DNA from 3 places in the Terrabacter sp. FW104-15G4B genome. Region 2 is predicted to be linked to each of the others. Evidence: riboswitches for the same ligand, from Rfam matches in the RefSeq annotation. Region 2 holds a riboswitch; each other region holds the start of a gene.
The links. A riboswitch is a leader RNA that binds a small molecule or an ion and turns the genes downstream of it on or off. The one in region 2 is predicted to bind S-adenosylmethionine.
Positions count from the first base shown of each region.

Region 1: it holds a riboswitch for S-adenosylmethionine, as region 2 does, so the genes downstream of both, metX (homoserine O-acetyltransferase MetX) here and AC3WRT_RS12485 (bifunctional o-acetylhomoserine/o-acetylserine sulfhydrylase) in region 2, are expected to answer to the same signal.
Region 3: it holds a riboswitch for S-adenosylmethionine, as region 2 does, so the genes downstream of both, AC3WRT_RS13320 (aminotransferase class V-fold PLP-dependent enzyme) here and AC3WRT_RS12485 (bifunctional o-acetylhomoserine/o-acetylserine sulfhydrylase) in region 2, are expected to answer to the same signal.

Region 1 is NZ_JBYTCI010000026.1:43,846-47,092, forward strand. It holds gene AC3WRT_RS16930 (YkvA family protein) at 1-204, shown strand, start outside; gene AC3WRT_RS16935 (DUF4192 domain-containing protein) at 346-1,773, shown strand; SAM riboswitch class IV at 1,833-1,949, shown strand; gene metX (homoserine O-acetyltransferase MetX) at 1,965-3,218, shown strand.
Region 2 is NZ_JBYTCI010000014.1:42,173-45,419, reverse strand. It holds gene AC3WRT_RS12495 (glycosyltransferase family 2 protein) at 1-307, opposite strand, end outside; gene AC3WRT_RS12490 (acyl-CoA dehydrogenase family protein) at 421-1,584, opposite strand; SAM riboswitch class IV at 1,813-1,932, shown strand; gene AC3WRT_RS12485 (bifunctional o-acetylhomoserine/o-acetylserine sulfhydrylase) at 2,020-3,247, shown strand, end outside.
Region 3 is NZ_JBYTCI010000016.1:2,792-6,038, forward strand. It holds gene AC3WRT_RS13315 (endonuclease/exonuclease/phosphatase family protein) at 1-18, shown strand, start outside; gene AC3WRT_RS13320 (aminotransferase class V-fold PLP-dependent enzyme) at 79-1,413, opposite strand; SAM riboswitch class IV at 1,544-1,669, opposite strand; gene AC3WRT_RS13325 (FtsK/SpoIIIE family DNA translocase) at 1,846-3,247, shown strand, end outside.

The sequences.
Region 1 (3,247 bases), on a different contig from region 2:
GCGGCGGCACCCGGCCGCATCCTCGAGCGCGTCATCCGGATCACGGGCGCCGGCCCGGGCGCCGCGACGCGTGCCGCGACGGGTGCCGCGACGGGTGCCGGGACGGGCGGCGGCCGCGCCGACCGCGTGAAGCTGCCAGAGGGCATGCGCCAGGCGGCGACCGACTACGTCCTGGAGTCGGTGCGCAAGCGTCTGGAGCGCTGACCGGCGCTCCGCCTGTGGGGTGATCCCGGGCGGCGCGGTTGTCGCCATTCGTCGTCCACACCCCTTCGCGACGGGCAGCGGCGGTCCACAGGCGCGGGCTGGGGTCTGCCGGCCGGCGTCCCCGACCCTGAGGCTCGGAACATGCCGAAGATCTCCTTGTCCGGGCCAGCCGACCTGCTGACCATCATCCCCTTCCACCTGGGCTTTCAGCCGGCGCGCAGCGTCGTGGTCGTGTGCTTCCACGGCAGGCGCCTGGGCTTGGTGGCGAGGCTGGACCTCGTCGACGCAGACCTCGCCGTCGAGGCTGCGGCCGGCATCCTGCCGACCCTGCTCCAGGGCGACCCGTCCTCGGTGGCGCTCGTCGGCTTCGAGGACGACCGCGACGAGTCGCTGGCGCTGATCGAGGCCCTCGCATCAGGAGCGGAGTCCGAGCGGGTGGTGGTCCGCGAGCGCCTCGTCGTGCGTGACGGGCGTTGGTGGTCGGTGGGCTGTGACTGCTGTCCCGAGGAGGGTCGGCTGCTGCCGGAGCAGGCTGATGTGCCGGCGGTCGCCAGCTACGTCGCGCTCGGGCACGCGGTGCTGGCCGACCGCGAGGAGCTCGCGAGAGTGGTCGAGCCGCTGGCGCCGTCCGGGCCGCGCCACGACCTCGCCCTCGCCGCGATCGCGGACTGGCAGCGCCGGTACGAGGCGGCCGGGGGGTCGGTGTCCGGTGAGCACGACCAGCCGACCGGTCGCCGATGCCCCCGCAGGCTCGGCCGCGCGCCGAAGGTGGAGCTCGGGGTCCTCGACGGCGGTGACCCCAGCGCGCGGCAGTTCCTGGTCAACGACGCCCTCGTCGCCTGGGGAGGGGTGCTCCACGGAGAGGTCGAGGGCTACGGCATCGAGCACTGGCTGCCCTCGCTGGTCGGCCCCCTGCGTGACCTGCGGGTGCGCGACGCTCTCCTCGGGTGGTTGTGCCCGGGGATGGTCGATCCCGCTGACGTGGCGGACGAGGTCGTCGTCATGCTCGAGCTCCTGCTCGGTCGCGGGCTGCGGCTCAGGACCGAGCAGGACCAGCACGGTCATGCACAGGATGCGGGCCGGTCCAGGGCCGGAAGCGGACCTAAGAGGCCGGATGACGAGAGTCCCCTCAGCGGCACCGAGGTCGGGGCACGACTGCCGGACGCCGACGTCGAGGAGCTGCGTGCCCTGTACAACCTGCTGGACCGCGACGCCTCCGGGATCGGTGGCCGAGGCGCACGCGAGGACACGGATGACGACCACGGTGGGGGTCCGGGACAGGCGATCTCTCCGACGCCGGCTGGGGACGGTGAGCGCTGGAGTGACTGGGAGAAGGCGGCGACGCCGCGTCTGGTGCTCTCGCGACTTGAGCAGGTGTGCCGGTTGACCCCGGCCGACCATGCGGCGCCCCTGCTCTCCGTCGTGGCCGCCGTCGCATGGTGGAGTGGCGACGGGGCCAGGGCCGGGGTCGCGGCCGATCGCGCCCTCGAGCTCGATCCCGACTCCCAGCTCGGCCGGGTGGTCCGTGACTCCCTCGACGTCGGGATGCGACCGCCGCGGTGTGCCTGACGTCCATGTCGTGGACCGCCGGACCCGCTCTCTGTGAGCCCTCGCGTATGGTTGGGGCAGGTCATGAGCACCAGTGACAAGCCCCGGCTCGCTGGTCGGCAACCCTCCTTCGCGGTGGGGTGCCCCGGGTGAGGACCCGGCCACACCCAGATCCCGGGTGTGTGCAAGCGCGAGTGTGGAGGAGCACCCCCATGACTGTCATCCATCGGAAGCACGGCACGCGCCGTCCCGCGCGCCTCGCGACCGCTGGCGCTGCCCGGGCCGACGGCGACACGACGTCGGCCGTCCACCCGGGTGTGGGGCACGAGCCTCCCCGGCAGGTGCTACCGGACGGCGCCTGGCGTGAAGGTGGCCCCGTCGGCCGCCGGCAGTTCGCGGCCGTCGGTGACCTCGAGCTCGAGCGCGGTGGCACCCTGCCGGGGGCCCGCATCGCCTACGAGACCTGGGGCCGGCTCAACGAGGCTCGCGACAACGTCATCCTCGTGGAGCACGCGCTGACCGGCGACAGCCACGTGGTCGGCGAGGCAGGGGAGGGACATGCCTCCCCGGGCTGGTGGAACTCACTCATCGGTGCCGGCGCTCCCGTCGACCCGGACCAGTGGTTCGTCATCGCCTCCAACGTGCTCGGTGGGTGCCAGGGCAGCACAGGTCCCTCCAGCACGGCGCCGGACGGCCGCCCGTGGGGGAGCCGGTTCCCCTACGTCACGGTGCGAGACCAAGTGGCTGCCGAGCGGCTGCTCCTCGACCGGCTGGGCATCCGGCGAGTGGCCGCCGTCGTCGGCGGCTCCATGGGCGGCATGCGAGCCCTCGAGTGGGCCGTGACCCACCCGGACGACGTCGACCGTTGCATCGTGCTCGCCTCGACGGCCTACGCCACTGCCGACCAGATCGCCTGGTGCCAGCCGCAGCTGCTGGCGATCCGCAGCGACCCTGACTTCGCTGGGGGCGACTACTACGCGAGCGACCGGCGGCCCGACACCGGTCTCGGCCTTGCGCGCCGGATCGCCCACATCACCTACCGCACGGAGGCCGAGCTCGACGGGCGGTTCGGGCGCCAGCCACAGCGGAGCGAGGACCCGTTGCGGGCGGGCGACCGCGGCCGTTTCGCCGTCGAGTCCTACCTCGACCACCACGCGTCGAAGCTGTCGCGGCGCTTCGACGCCAACTCCTACGTCGTGCTGACCGAGGCGATGAACTCCCACGACGTCGGCCGCGACCGCGGCGGGCTGCGGGCGGCGCTCTCCCGCGTCACCGCGGACTGCACGGTCGTCTCCGTCGACACCGACCGGCTCTACCCCCCACGGCTGTCGGACGAGCTGCACGCGGCCCTGCCTTCCTCGACTCGCGCGCACATCACCTCCGACTTCGGTCACGACGGCTTCCTCATCGAGGAGCAGCAGGTCGGCCGCATTCTGCGCGACGCTCTGGAGGCGCAGGACCGCTGACCTCCGGGCCCTGCGGAGCGATGCGCCGG
Region 2 (3,247 bases):
CGCGGAGCAGCTCGTCCACCGCGACGCGGATGTAGTCGTCGGGGATCTCCGCGTGCCCGTCGACGCGCACGATGACCTCGCCGCTGCTGGCACCGATCGCGGCGTTGAGGCCGTCCGGCGTGCGCCCGCTCGGGTTGGCCACGAGCCGGACGCGCGGGTCGGCGGCGGCAACCTGTCCCGCGACCTCGTCGGTGCGGTCGGTCGAAGGACCCAGGGCGAGGACCACCTCGAGCCGGCCGGGGTAGTCCTGCGCCAGGATCATCGCGACAGCGTCACGCAGGTGCCTCTCCTCGTTGAGGATCGGCATGATGACGCTGACCGCCGGCCGGGCGTCACGGGTCAGATCCACTGCAAGGTCCTTGTCGTCGTCAGGCTGTCGGGCTGGGGCGGCCCGACGTCCCCCTTCGAGCGGCGCCCAGCCTACTTGAGGAGCTGACGGGCCATGACGAGGCGCTGGACCTGGTTGGTGCCCTCGTAGATCTGGGTGATCTTGGCGTCGCGCATCATCCGCTCGAGCGGGAAGTCGCTCGTGTAGCCGGCGCCACCCAGCAGCTGCACCGCGTCGGTCGTGACCTTCATCGCGACGTCGGAGGCGTAGCACTTGGCCGCCGCCCCGAAGAAGGTGAGGTCCTTGTCGCCGCGCTCGGACTTGGCGGCCGCGACGTAGACCATCTGGCGCGCTGCCTCGAGCTCCATCGCCATGTCGGCGAGCATGAACTGGATGCCCTGGAAGTCGGCGATGCGCTGGCCGAACTGCTTGCGTTCCTTGACGTAGGCGACGGCCTGGTCGAGGGCGCCCTGGGCGATGCCCACCGCCTGAGCACCGATGGTGACCCGCGTGTGGTCAAGGGTGCGCAGAGCGATCTTGAGCCCGTCGCCGACCTGCCCGACGACTCGGTCGCCGGGGAGACGGACGTTGTCGAAGTGCAGCTCGCGGGTGGGGCTGCCCTTGATGCCGAGCTTGCGCTCCTTCTCGCCGAAGGTGAAGCCCTCGTCGGACTTCTCGACGACGAAGGCGGTCACGTTGGCGCCGCGAGGACCGTCCGGGTCGGTGACGGCGAGGACGGTGTAGTACTCCGAGACGCCGGCGTTCGTGATCCATGACTTCTGCCCGGAGAGCACCCAGCCGTCGCCGTCCTGACGTGCCCGGCATTTCAGGGACGCGGTGTCAGAGCCCGCCTCGCGCTCGGAGAGCCCGTAGGAGAAGGTCGTCTCACCCTTGGCCAGTGGCGGCAGGTAGCGGCCCTTCACCTCGTCGCTGCCGTCGAGGATGAGCGGGAGCGAGCCGAGCTTGTTGACGGCGGGGATCAGGGAGGCCGAAGCGTCGACGCGAGCGACCTCCTCGATGACGATGCAGGTGGCGAGCGCGTCGGCACCGACGCCGTCGTACTCCTCGGGCACGTGGGGGGCGAAGAAGTCCGAGGCGACGAGCGCGTCGTGCGCCTCCTGCGGGTAGCGCGCCTCGGCGTCGACGGCAGCGGCGTACGGGGCGATCTTGTCCTCGGCGACCGCTCGGACGGCCTCCCTGAGGGCCTCGTGGTCCTCGCTGGTCCGGAACAGGTCGAAGTCGGGGTTCGTGCTCACGAACAGTGATCCTACTCGCCAGTTCGGATTACTAGGACGTCCTAGTGATCGAGGCCACGGCACTTTGGCGCCCTCCGTGGCCGTGCCTCAGGAAGGGCTCGCCCACCGGATCAGTCGACTCGTCGGCGCAGCCCGTGCACACCCCGAAACAGCCGAGCGCGAAGGCGCGTCCCACGATGAGGACACCTGCTCCCGAGGCACCGAACGGCATACGTACACTCACCGGTAGGTCATGAGCGCCAGCGACAAGCCCCGGCTCGCTGGCCGGCAACCCTCCAACCGCGGTGGGGTGCCCCGGGTGAAGACCTGGCCCGTCGGCGCCATCCGGCGCGCGGGCAAGCGCGGAGAGTCACTCTCCCGCACCGACCCGTCGGTGCAGCCGGCCTTCCCCGCGGAGGTCGCGGTCACCGACTCGACCCAGAAGCAGGACGACCGATGACCGAGCCCAACTGGTCCTTCGAGACCAAGCAGATCCACGCCGGACAGAGCGCCGACAGCGCGACGGGAGCCCGCGCGCTGCCGATCTACCAGACGACGAGCTGCGTCTTCAGCGACACCGAGCAGGCCGCGAACCTCTTCGGGCTCAAGGAGTTCGGCAACATCTACACCCGCTTGATGAACCCGACCACCGACGTGGTCGAGCAGCGCATCGCCGCGCTCGAGGGCGGGGTCGGCGCGCTCCTCGTCGCCTCCGGGCAGTCCGCGACGACGCTCGCACTGCTCAACATCGCAGAGGCGGGCGACCACATCGTCGCCTCTCCGAGCCTCTACGGCGGCACCGTCAACCTCCTGAAGTTCACCTTCCCCAAGCTCGGCATCGAGGTCAGCTTCGTCGAGGACCCGACCTCGGTCGAGTCCTGGCGAGCCGCGGTCCGGCCGAACACCAAGGCGTTCTTCGGTGAGACCATCGCCAACCCCAAGGCCGAGGTGCTCGACATCGAGGCCGTCGCGGCGCTGGCTCACGAGCACGGCGTCCCGCTCGTCGTCGACAACACGATCGCCACGCCGTACGTGATCCGGCCCATCGAGTGGGGCGCGGACGTCGTGGTGCACTCGGCGACGAAGTACCTCGGTGGCCACGGCACCTCGATCGCCGGCGTGATCGTCGACTCGGGCAACTTCGACTACGCCCGGGACCCCGAGAAGTTCCCGAACTACAACACGCCGGAGGAGAGCTACCACGGCCTGGTGTTCGCCCGAGACCTCGGCGTCGGCAGCCCGCTCGGGGCGAACCTCGCCTACATCCTCAAGGCGCGCGTCCAGCTGCTGCGCGACCTCGGGCCCTCGGCCGCGCCGTTCAACGCCTTCCTCGTCGCGCAGGGCCTGGAGACGCTGTCGCTGCGCATCGAGCGGCACCTCGAGAACGCCGCGAAGGTGGCCGCCTACCTCCAGGACCACGCGCAGGTCGAACGGGTCGTGTGGGCCTCCCTACCGGGCAGCCCGTCGTACGCGACGGCGCAGAAGTACGCCCCCCGTGGGGCCGGTGCGGTGCTGTCGTTCGAGATCGCGGGCGGCCTCGAGGCGGGCAAGAAGTTCGTCGAGGGGCTCTCGCTGCACAGCCACGTCGCCAACATCGGCGACGTGCGCTCGCTCGTGATCCACCCCGCCTCGACGACGCACTCGCAGGGCCCGGACGAGGACCGGCTCGCCGCCGGCGTGACGC
Region 3 (3,247 bases), on a different contig from region 2:
GCCCTGCCGGTGCGCTGAGCGCCTTGAGGCGCTGAGGGCGCTGAGGGCGGTGGGCGCACCCGCGCCCGCGCCGGGCCGTCACCAGGGACGCTCGACCTCCACGTCGCGCGGGTCCGCACCCTCGACGGCCCACCCGGCCTCGGTCAGGGTCCACGTCGCCTCGGTGCCGTGCTCCACGAGCCCGGCGACAGCGGTGACGAGGCGCTCGACGCCCTGGAGGGTGCTGCCGAGCCCGATGCTGGCGCGCACGGCTGTGGTGGGCCGCTCGCCCCACGGGTCCTCGAGCAGCTCGTCCACGAGCAGGTGGGCGCAGAACTTGCCGTCGCGCACGCCGATGCCGTGCTCGACGGAGAGCACCTGCGACACGAGCGCGGAGTCCCAGCCCTCGACGGTGAAGGCGACCACCCCGACGCGGTCGCTGTCGTCACCGAAGATCGACAGCACCTCGACACTGGCGACGTCCTCGAGGCCGGATCGCAGGCGCTCGAGCAGGCGCGCCTCGTGCTCCTCGATGGCCTCCCGGTGGCGGCTGATGGTGGCGCAGGCCGCGGCGAGGGCGATCGCGCCGATCACGTTGGGGCTGCCCCCCTCGTGGCGCGCGGGTCCGGTGGCCCAAGTCGTGCCGTCCTCGGTGACCGAGCGGGTGGCCCCGCCGCCGAGCAGGTAGGGGTTCCCGGCGTCGAGCCAGTCGGAGCGACCGGCGAGCACGCCGGCGCCGTAGGGGGCGTACGTCTTGTGCCCCGAGAAGGCGACGTAGTCGGCGTCCCACGCGGCGAGGTCGATGCGGCGGTGCGCCGAGAGCTGCGCGGCGTCGACGGCGACGCGGGCGCCGTGGGCGTGCGCCAGCGCGGCGAAGCGCTCGACCGGCCACACCTCTCCCGTCACGTTGGAGGCGGCCGCGACGACGACGAGGCGGTGGCGCGAGGGGTGGTCGGCGAGGGCTTCCTCGAGCAGTGCGTGCGCGTCCTCCACGGTCTGCGGGACGGGCAACCGGACCGTGCGGAAGCCCCCCCACGGCAGCAGCGTCGAGTGGTGCTCGGAGCCGAAGACGAAGACCGTCGTGCGGCTCGGCAGCGCCTTGCTCAGCAGCGCCCACGAGTCGGTCGTCGTGCGGGTGAAGATCACCGAGTCGCCCTCGCGGGCCCCGACGAACGCCGCAACCTCGGCCCGGGCCTGCTCGTACCACGCACTGGTCAGGCGCGAGGCGAAGCCGGCGCCGCGGTGCACCGAGGAGTAGGTCTCCAGCGCCCGGTCCACCGCAGCCTTCACCGTCTCGAGTGCCGGCGTCGAGGCCGCGTGGTCGAGGTTGGCGTATGCCGTGTCGCCGCGGAGCGTCGGCACGCGCAGTCCCGCACCGACGACGGTGGGCAGCGCGCGTGCCTCGGGCACGACGTGCAGGGCGCGGGTGCGCACGGCCGGAGCCGGAGAGCCGCCACAACCGGAGGCGGCACCGTGAGAGGGGTGGACGGGATTGACTGAGGGACGGGTCGAGGAGAGGACCGACATGGGAGTGCTCCTGGGGTCATGGGACCCACCCGGTGCGGGTCCGCGCTTGCCGACCTCGATCTCACGAACGGACCGAGGGTGGCCTGGTCGTCACCCGGAGCACCCCACCGCGGAGGAGGGTTGCTGGCCAGCGAGCCGGGGCTTGTCACTGGCACTCATGACCTGCGAAGGACGATAGAGCGGCGCGTCGTTCCCTGTCCACCTCTCGGTACTCGGGTGTCGCGATCTGAGACGGCCGCGGGAGGCGCCGCGCCGCTGCCTCGTCGACCGGCCTGCGCGATCCGTCCTGGTGCGCGTGTGACGCGTGAGTTCAGCGGGGCGTTGGCGTACGGTGCCAGCATGGCGTCACGACCCTCCAGCAGCCAGCGATCGAGCACCGCCGCGGCCACGCGCGCCAAGGGCGGCTCGAGCGGCGCGTCGTCGCGCCCGCCGGCAGCCCGGTCGACGCGGCCCGCGCAGCGCAAGCCGGCCACCCGGAAGCCGGCGCCCAAGACGCCGTCGAAGGCCAAGGGCGGGGGACTGCCCTTCCCGCTGGGCGCGGTCCGCAACACCTGGATGGGCGTGTCGCACCTGGCTGGGGGAGCGGTGCGCCGGGTCGGCCACAGCGCGGCCGACCTCGAGCCCGAGCACCGCAGGGACGGCATCGGCTTCACGCTGATCGCTCTCGCGGTCGTCGTGGCGGCCCGTGAGTGGTGGGGCGTCTCCGGCACCTTCGGACAGATCGTCCACGCCGTCTTCGCCGGCACCTTCGGGCGCGTCGCGTACGCCGTGCCGCTGGTGTTGCTCGCCGTGGGCCTGCGCATGCTGCGCGCGCCGCAGGACGAGGCCGCCACCAACCGCATCGTCGTCGGCACCATCGCCCTGACCTTCGCCGCGTGCGGGCTCTCGCACTTGGCCGACGGCATCCCGAACCCTCCGGACGGGGCCGACGGCATGCGCGCCGCCGGCGGAATCATCGGCTTCCTCGCCTCCAGCCCGCTGGCGGCTGCCGTCTCGACCTACGGCGCGCTCGTCCTGCTCATCCTCCTGGGCCTCTTCGGCCTGCTCGTGATCACGGCCACGCCGGTCAGCATGATCCCGACCCGGATGCACCAGCTGCGCGCCCTCGTCATCCACCACGACCACGACGACGACGAGTTCGACGACTCCGACGAGACCGACGACGCACCGGCCGCCGCGGTGAAGCGGGCCCGCCGCAAGCCGGTCGACCTGGCCGACCGCGACGGAGACGAGGCCTTCCGCCAAGCCGCCCAGAAGGCCCTCGAGGACGAGGGCTCCACGAGGCCGCGTCCCGGCGAGAAGCGCCCGACGCCTCCCGGCCTGCTGGCTCCCCGCCCCGGCGGCGAGAAGGGCGGCGAGAAGGTCATCGACGCCACCGACCCCAAGACGCTCGGGGCGCCCGACACCAGCAGGGTGGGGCCCAAGGCCGAGCTCATCCCGCCGCCGATGTCCGAGCTCCCGGCCCGCGTGGAGCAGCTGAGCCTCGGTGGGGACATCACCTACCGCCTGCCCGACCACTCCATGCTGACCCCGGGTGCGCCGCACAAGACGCGCAGCGAGACCAACGACCGCGTCGTCGAGTCGCTGACGAACGTCTTCGACCAGTTCGACATCGACGCCGCCGTCACCGGCTTCACCCGCGGTCCGACGGTCACGCGCTACGAGGTGGAGCTCGGCTCGGGCACCAAGGTCGAGCGGGTCACCGCCCTCTCCAAGAACATCGCGTATGCCGTGGCCTCGG